DNA from 2 places in the Agrobacterium sp. 16-2014-1-2a genome. Region 1 is predicted to be linked to the other one. Evidence: predicted binding sites of a transcription regulator. Region 1 holds the regulator's gene; the other holds the start of a gene.

Region 1 (4,599 bases):
CGCCATTAAAATCGATTGGCACAAAAGTGCCCGCCGTCACGGTCAGCCGATCAGGCTTTCGTAATCGCGTCGAAAGCCAGAAGCTTTTCGAGCAGTTTCGGCATGTCCTTCAGGTGGACCATGTTAGGGCCGTCTGACGGCGCATTGTCCGGATCCTCATGCGTCTCGATGAAGAGGCCGGCCACGCCAACCGCAACGGCCGCACGCGCCAACGTCTCGACGAATTCGCGCTGGCCACCTGTGGAGCCGCCCTGCCCGCCCGGTTGCTGCACCGAATGGGTGGCATCGAACACGACAGGTGCGCCGAGCGCTGCCATGATCGGCAAAGAGCGCATGTCGGAAACCAGCGTGTTGTAACCGAAGGACGCACCGCGCTCGCACAACATCACATTCGGATTGCCGCTCTCATTGAGCTTGGCAAGCACGTTCTTCATGTCCCAGGGCGCCAGAAACTGGCCTTTCTTGACGTTGATGACGCGGCCGGTTTTGGCGGCAGCAACGAGAAGATCGGTCTGGCGGCTGAGGAACGCCGGAATCTGCAGCACGTCCACTACCTCGGAAACGATGGCGCATTGCTCTTCCGTGTGGATGTCGGTCAGAAGAGGAAAACCGAATTCCTTTTTGAGATCGGCAAAAACCTGCATCGCGTTATCCAGGCCGATGCCGCGTTTTCCGGAAAGCGAAGTGCGGTTCGCCTTGTCGAAAGAAGACTTGTAGACAAGCCCTACTCCCAGCTTGTCGCAAAGCTCCTTCAGGACGCCAGCGATCATGAAGGCATGTTCGCGGCTTTCCATCTGGCAGGGACCGGCAATCAGCGAAAACCGCTCGGTATTCGAGAAGGAAACCTTGCTGGCGCCGTCGCCGGCAGTGACTTTAAGATTGTTCGTAACGCTCATCATTTTTCCTCGAAGGCGAAGGCAACACCCTGACCGGGTGCTGCGGGCACCACCAGACGGCCGTCCGCTTTTGCGCAGGACACGCCATTAGCAGCAAGCACCGCCTCTGTCACGGCAAGATCGTGTGACGAAAAGACGATGCCCGCGCCGCGCAATCCGCATTCGTTGCCATCCTGAGCATTCAGGGTCTGCCCGCCGAAAGGCGGTTTTCCGGTCAATCTGATGCTGGCATTGCCGGTCGCGAAAACCATATCACCGCCCGGAGACCTTTTGCCTTCACAGCCAAACACTGTCTCGATCAGGCCCGCCACCTTCATATTGCCGCCGGAAAACAGGACGATTTCACTCAGGCCGGTGACACCATTGGCGTGGCGCTCCAGCATGGTGCGATCGCCCGGAAGGGCTTGAAGCCGTTGACAACTGAACAAAAAGAAATCCGCGGCCGCCCCGCTTGCAGCAAAAGCCAGCCGGAACGCCGCCTCGCCTTGCGAGCCATCCGGCATACGAACAGGCCGCGAAAACTCGAACACATCGCCCGCCGAAAGGCCGGCTGCCCGAAACCGCTCATGGTCAACCAAGGCGTCTTCAGTCCTGGCGACAAGAGCCGAAAAACCCTCCTGCCCGTCCCGTTGCCGGAAGGCCACATCCCTGCCGGTGAACACATCACCCCTCTCTATTGACGCATTATATTTAGCCGAATCAGCAATTGCGAGCGGCTCCAGATAGGTGCCATCGGCGAAAAATACGCAGGCATTTTGGGTGCCGAAAGGATGCAGAGCCTCCGGCGCAACCGTAAAGCCAAGACTGACGAGGCGCTTCACGGCGACGCCTATGACTTCCACGGGCAAAACGAGATGGTCAACGCTATAGGGTTTCGTCATGAAAATGTATCCTGCTGGCCTTCCGCCCGGAGCATGTCGGGACGGTTTTGACCGCACAAAAGCACAATTGCGTGCTATGAGGCAAATCATCACAGCAACAGATGGCACCTTCACGAAATTTTAGGGGATTGCAGAACACATATGGAACATATAGTGTTCGTTCTGTATTTGTTTCGCGACTTCCACTACGATTCTAAAGGGTGTTTTCCTCATGCTCACGCGCAAACAGCAGGAATTGCTTCTCTTCATTCATGAACGAATGAAAGAGTCCGGCGTGCCGCCCTCCTTCGATGAAATGAAGGACGCACTCGATCTTGCTTCGAAATCCGGCATCCACCGCCTGATAACCGCTCTCGAAGAGCGCGGGTTCATTCGTCGGCTACCAAATAGAGCTCGGGCGCTGGAAGTCATCAAGCTGCCCGAGGCTTATACGCCGGGTGCAAGGCCGCAGCGCGGCTTTTCGCCAAGCGTTATCGAAGGCAGCCTTGGCAAGCCCAAAACGCCGGAACCGGCCCCTGCCCCCAAGACGCCGGCCAACGATCTGGGCGGGGCTGTCACCGTGCCGGTCATGGGCCGCATCGCTGCGGGCGTGCCAATTTCCGCCATCCAGAACAACACCCATGATGTGGCAGTGCCAGTAGACATGCTTGGCACGGGCGAACATTACGCGCTTGAGGTCAAGGGTGATTCGATGATCGAGGCCGGCATTTTCGACGGCGACACAGTCATCATCCGCAACGGCAACACCGCCAATCCCGGGGACATCGTTGTGGCTCTGGTGGATGACGAGGAAGCCACGCTGAAGCGCTTCCGCCGCAAGGGAGCCTCCATTGCGCTCGAGGCGGCAAACCCAGCCTATGAGACCCGTATCTTCGGGCCCGACCGGGTTAAAATTCAGGGCAAACTGGTGGGGCTGATCCGCCGCTACCATTGATCTTATCGAACCGAACGTATTCACTTTATAATAGGCGTCATCGTGAAGATGGCGCCTATATTGGGTTTGGCTTTTTCCAAACGTGGCGGGCTTTTGCGGGTGCACGAGGATATGCGCCATCCAGCCTATGCGCGTTGCCCTTTCTAAACTGAGTTCCTGCTCCATAAAGATGCTTCGGTTTCGCTACAGGCGTGGTGGCGAATGGGCTGCTCGCTGTAATTGTCGAAGCGATCCCATCCGCTGTTTTTTAGCGACGTTGTTCTGTCGTGTTGCACAGTCAGTTTTAGTCGTCACCAAAGGGTGACTTATCGCAAGGCGCGCTCTCAGCGGCCCCACATCACCATTCATCAACGGCGTTTATGGGAGCCATGGATAATTTTCGATATTCCGTGAACGCTTGGCAGGTGTAGAAATACGCGTCATATCCGGGAGATACGCCATGTACGATCTTTATATAGCCAACAAGAACTATTCTTCATGGTCGCTGCGGCCGTGGGTATTGATGCGCACGCTCGGTATCGCCTTCGATGAAAAGCTCATTCCGTTCGGCGAAGGCGTCTCTTTCTCCTCCTTTTCGCCGACGGGCAAGGTGCCCTGCCTGGTCGACGAGGGTATGACGGTTTGGGAAACGCTTTCGATCGTCGAATATCTTGCCGAAAGACACCAGGGTGTCTGGGCAAGCGACAAGCATGCGAGGGCCTGGTCGCGTTCGGCCGCAAGTGAGATGCATGCCGGCTTTTCCTCGCTGCGCAATCTCTATCCCATGTCGGTGGGCATTCGGGTCAAACCCAGGGGCGGCGATGCCGGACTTAAGGCCGATATAAAGCGGATCGATGCGTTGTGGAGCGAGGGTCTTACAAAATTCGGCGGGCCATATCTTGCCGGTCAAAAGTTCACGGCGGTCGATGCTTTCTTCTGCCCGGTTGCATTCCGTTTCCAGACCTATGGCAGCGCGGATCTTTCGCCAGCAGCGAAAGCCTATTGCGACCTGCTGCTCGCCCTGCCTGCCATGCAAGAATGGTACGAGGCCGGTTTGAAGGAGAGCTGGCGCGACGCTGGTCATGAAGAGGAAGTTGGCGGGATCGGCGAATTGACTGAAGATTTGCGCGCCAAGGCCCGATGATCCATGCTGGCGGCAGTCATTGCGACGCCGCCAGCAGCCGGATGATGGGCTGCGGCAGATCACGGTCGAAACGTCCGCTTTTCCAGTCGTAATAACGGTGCTGGCTCCAGGGCCTGTCCGTTCCGGCGATTGCGGCGCGCAGCCCGCTCACCACACCCTCCTCCCTCTTGTCAGCAAAATCTATTTCCACAGAACCGAGACGCCGCAAGATGTCACGGCTGAGCAGGAGTGCACCCGAGCGGCACTGCGAAAAAGAGGTTCTGCGGGAAACAACGACGATATCGGCAATATCGCAGGCTTTTCCGGCGAAGCGGCCATCTTTCAGAACGACGACCCACTCTCCGCTTGCGGCGCTCGCTACGCACCATATGTCTTTCCTGCAGGTGAAGACGCCAGCTTTGGCGCCTTTGAGCGCCGCCGTCATCTCGCGTACCACCACAGCCATGTCTTCCGGCGACAGTTTCGATCTCGAGTCAGAACCAGCATTATTTGCCATGCTCTCACCATTTATAAAATCTGGCGGCACGGTTTTTTCCGGCAGCAGCAGCGCCCTTTGCCACTGTCCGTAAACGAAGCCCTGCGGACGGGCTTTTGTGGTTGAGACCTTGCCGTCCTCCAGGAGTGCTACCAAGTCGCCGTCCTCGTGAATCAATAGATCCGGCAGATCACGATAGGCCGTAACTGCCGACACGCCGAAGGCGAAGAGCAGAAACGGGATGCCAAGAAGCGCAAGCTTGCTTCGCAGCAATGTCAGCAGCAGGAAAC
Region 2 (4,599 bases), 720 kb from region 1:
CGGAGAGCCCCTGCGAAAATAGCAGAGTGATCAGGAGGAAGAGGGGCGGACTCAGTGTGTCGTCATACTGGTCCTCGAGCCGATCCGCGAGTTCGCTATCGGCGTAGCGCATCATGCTGAGCGGTGCGACGACCGATCGCCACATTGTGAGCGGATAGAAGAGGAGCCATGAAACCAGCTCGTAGAGAAGTTCTTCGAGCGACTTCAACAGTTTCATGAAATCCAAATCTCTTCTCCCAAAGCCCGTCAAGTCCACGCATTGAGATAGAATTCTACCAGTGGAGACGGAGATCGTCACCTCATGGCAGGGCGCTGAAATCCGGGGCGAGGCCGCATTCTCCGCTTCAGGATCGTGGTTTTCGATCAGTCCTGCTTCAGCGGCCTGAAACTCATCCGGTGCAGCGGGCAGGGCCCATGGCTTTCTATGGCGCGCAGGTGGGCTGGTGTGCCGTAACCCGCATGGCCTTCGAAACCATAGGAGCTGTGCACTACACCGGCCCGTTCCATCATCCGGTCACGGGTCACCTTGGCGATGATCGAAGCGGCGGCGATTGAGAGGGAGCGGGAATCGCCCTTGATGACGGCCTTTGACTCGCAGGTGATGCCCGGCGGCTTGTCGCGGCCATCTGTCAGCACGAGGGCCGGGGAGATTTCGAGGCCGAGTACGGCGCGACGCATCGCGTCGAGGCTGGCGCGCAGGATATTCATGGTGTCGATAAGGCCGGGGCCGGAGGAGGCGACGGAAACGATCGATGTTTCCATGATTTGCAGAAACAGGCTTTCCCGTTTCAGCTTGGTCAGTTTCTTGGAATCGTCAAGACCACCAGGAATATTGTCGGGATCGAGAATGACAGCTGCCGCAACCACTGGTCCCGCGAGAGGCCCCCGGCCTGCCTCATCCGTGCCGGCCACGGGCCAAAGCCCCTTCTTCCTCGCTTCAAGTTCGAAGGAGAAATCGGGGCCCGTATCGGCGAGATCAAAGAGGGCAGGAGAATCGGGTGTGGTGCGGCGTTTCATGCGGCAGAAACTTGCACACACACCCGATCTCCTGCAAGCCCCCGGAAGCGGGCGATGACGGGCGCGGCCAGCCGGGTCAAGGGGCGTGGCCAACCGTGCCCCTTAGGTCGTCATGACCTTTGATCCTCCAACGGGGCGGCGGAGGAAAAACGATCGCACGCGAGGCGGCGGGTTCCGGGGGGGATGTCCGACGGGCCAGGGAAAACCCGCCGGGCATTTCGTCAAGAGCATGGCCCCGTCAACAGGAAAGGGCTGCCACTCTTTATGGGTCTGCACCGCTGGGTATCGTTGCGCGCATCGTAATGCGCCTTTGATCGGCCAAGCGGGCCTCATATTTTCAAAGCAGTGACAATTGCACGCCGGCACCTCCCGGCGGCACGAAGATATCGTCGCGCAGGTGAATGCCGCGGCGGATGAGGCCAAGCCGTTTCGTCGCCATTTCGAAGCGCCTGCCTATCTGCCATGCATAAGGGCCAGCACCCTTCATGCGTTTTCCGAATTCCGCATCGTAATCCTTGCCGTCGCGCATGGAGCGCACCAGCGACATGACATGCCGGTAGCGGTCCGGATAGTTGCGCAGCAGCCAGTCGCGGAAGAGGGGGCTGACCTCCAGCGGCAGGCGCAGCAGCACATAGGAGGCCTCCGTTGCGCCAGCGGCCTTGCCGGCTTCGAGAATGCGTTCGATCTCATGATCGTTGAGTGCGGGAATGACGGGTGCCATCATCACCGCCACGGGAATGCCGGCATCCGTCAGCGCCTTGACCGCTTCCAGCCGCTTTTCGGGCGTGGCGGCGCGCGGTTCCATGCTGCGTGCCAGCTTGCGGTCCAGCGTCGTCACGGAAATACCAACCTTGACGAGACCTTTCTTGGCCATGGGCGCGAGAATATCGATATCCCGCTTGATCAGGGCCGATTTGGTGACGATGGCGACGGGATGGTCTGCCTTTGCCAGCACTTCCAGTATCTGCCGCATGATCCGCCATTCGCGCTCGATCGGCTGATAGGGGTCGGTATTGGTGCCGATGGCAATGACGCGCGGCTTGTAGCCGGGCTTCGCCAGCTCCCTTTCGAGCAGCTTTGCCGCATCCGGCTTGGCGAAAAGCTTCGCCTCGAAATCCAGCCCGGCAGAAAGCCCCATATAGCTGTGCGTCGGACGGGCGAAACAGTAGATGCAGCCATGTTCGCAGCCGCGATAGGGATTGATGGAACGGTCGAAAGGGATGTCAGGCGATTCGTTGCGGCTGATGATGCTGCGCGGCTTTTCCACCTGCACTTCGGTGCGGAACTCCGGCAGCTCCTCGAGGGTCTGCCAGCCATCGTCGAAAACCTCCCGCTGCAGGGCCTCAAAGCGCCCGCCCGGGTTAAGTCCGGCACCACGCCCGCGACGACGGTCGATCTCGATGCGCAGGCCCGACGCATCGGCCAACGCATTGGCAATGTCAGGCGTATGGCTCGGCTGGAAAGCAGCCTGCCCCGAAAGCGTATGGTCTCTCATCTGGATGCTCCCAGGGTGCAGCACGCCTCTCAAGGCAAGCCAACGCCCTAAACCGTTTCCATTCGAACCGGCGTTTCATTGCCTCTTCGAATGATTAAATTCCTACCGCAGAAACGAGAACATTACAAGAACAAAAAAAGCAAAATCGATAGCTGGCCGACCCGCGGCCGGGGTCTTGTTTGTATCAATCGCACCTGAAGGTGGGTTAGAGTTAAGCCTGAACGGTCGCGGATTTTCTGACATCCAGTGCAGTGGCAATTTATTGTGCGATGCGTTAGAGCTATGCATATGTTGACAGTCATAATGGAATGCCGGGATCAGGAACCGGAACTGGCGCATACGCTGTCTGCGCTTGTAACCGGGGCCGTGGAAGGGCTGGTAAGCGACGTTGTGATCCTCGATCACGGTTCGCGCGATGGATCGTCGCGCGTCGCCGATGCCGCTGGCTGCCGTTTTTATGCGCAGTGGGACATTGAGGATGTCATGCGCTCGGCGCGCGGGCATTGGATCCTGCTGGTCGAACCGGGTGCGCGTCCGCAGAGCGGCTGGATCGAAGAGATTCTCGAATATGTGGCTGTCTGTGCCGAGCCCGCGCGTTTCTCGCCGTCCCGGTATCACAAGCGGCCCTTTTTCAGCCGGATAGTGCGCCGCCGTCCTCCCTTGGAATGCGGCTACCTGATGCCGAAGAAACATGCGGTGGCGATCGCAAAATCCGGCATGGGCCTGACACAGCTCGTGCACGCGCAAAAGCCGCGCCGCCTGAATGCGGAGCTGGTTCCCGCCTGGACGGCGAGAACTTCCAACTAACATGCAACGATGATGAAGCTGCTGTCCCTAGCGGGCGGTGATCACCTTGCCGGGGTTCATAATGCCGGCGGGGTCAAAGGCGTGTTTGATGCGTCGCATCAGGTCCATTTCAATGCCAGGCCTGATCGTGGCCAGCTCGTCGCGCTTCAACTGGCCGATGCCATGTTCGGCCGAAATCGAGCCGCCGAGCGACAGTACGATGCCGTGCACGATCTCGTTCATATCCCGCCAGCGACCGATGAATTCAGCTTTGTCCGCACCAACCGGCTGGGAAATATTGTAGTGGATGTTGCCATCGCCCAGATGGCCGAAGGCGCAGACGCGGGCGCCGGGAATGGCGGCAAGAACGGCCTTTTCCGCCGTTGCCATGAATTCCGGTATCTTCGACACCGGAACGGAAACGTCGTGTTTGATAGAGCCGCCTTCCGGCTTTTGCGCATCCGACATGCTTTCGCGCATATGCCAGAGCGCCTGACGCTGCGCTTCCGATGAAGCGATCACCGCATCCTCGACCAGCCCAGCGGAAAAACCGCGCTCCAGCAGCGATTGCATCATTGTTTCAGCCGTCTCAGCCGAATCGGAGGTGGAGATATCGATGAGCGCGTACCAGTCATGCGGCGTTTGTAGCGGATCGCGCACGCCGGGAATATGTTTGGCGGTGAATTCCACGCCGATGCGCGGCATCAGCTCAAAACCGGTCAGCGCCGTGCCGCAGAGGTTCGAGGCCATTTCGAACAGCTTCAACGCGTCCTCAGTGGATCGAAGACCGGCAAAACCCACCTGATGGCCGAGCGGCACGGGGAAAAGCTTCAGCACCGCACCGGTGATAACGCCGAGCGTGCCTTCCGAACCGATGAAGAGATCGCGCAGATCGTAACCCGTATTGTCCTTTTTCAGCCGGCGAAGCCCGTCCCAGATTTCACCTGTCGGCAGCACCACTTCAAGCCCCAGGCAAAGCTGGCGCATATTGCCATAAGCGAGAACCGCCGTGCCGCCGGCATTGGTGGCCAGATTACCGCCGATGCGGCACGAACCCTGCGAACCGAGCGACAGCGGGAACATCCGCTCCACGGTCGATGCGGCCTTGTGAATGTCGTCGAGAATGCAACCGGCATCCGCAACGATGGTATTGGCGACCGGATCGATGTCGCGGATACGGTTCATGCGCTCGAGCGAGAGGATGATGTCGGTTCCGTCAGCACGCGGCGTCTGGCCACCCACAAGGCCGGTATTGCCGGTCTGCGGCACGATGGGCGTGCCGTTTTCGCTGGCGAGCTTGA

Evidence for each region. The regulator LexA, encoded in region 1, represses DNA repair genes until DNA is damaged. The targets are predictions, from matches to a motif close to TGTTCNNNNTGTGTTCNG.
Region 2: ACQZ45_RS05870 (PA0069 family radical SAM protein) is a predicted target of LexA. The motif match lies at 2,628-2,645, and genes of this name have one in related genera.

The regions. Positions count from the first base shown of each region.
Region 1 covers NZ_JBNWBX010000001.1:437,848-442,446, forward strand. The annotation lists gene kdsA (3-deoxy-8-phosphooctulonate synthase) at 51-896, opposite strand; gene ACQZ45_RS02185 (VOC family protein) at 896-1,777, opposite strand; gene lexA (transcriptional repressor LexA) at 1,989-2,711, shown strand; gene ACQZ45_RS02195 (glutathione S-transferase family protein) at 3,151-3,834, shown strand; gene ACQZ45_RS02200 (ComEC/Rec2 family competence protein) at 3,851-4,599, opposite strand, start outside.
Region 2 covers NZ_JBNWBX010000001.1:1,154,526-1,159,124, reverse strand. The annotation lists gene ACQZ45_RS05880 (permease) at 1-226, opposite strand, end outside; gene ACQZ45_RS05875 (ribonuclease HII) at 364-1,017, opposite strand; gene ACQZ45_RS05870 (PA0069 family radical SAM protein) at 1,355-2,512, opposite strand; gene ACQZ45_RS05865 (hypothetical protein) at 2,801-3,319, shown strand; gene ACQZ45_RS05860 (FAD-binding oxidoreductase) at 3,347-4,599, opposite strand, start outside.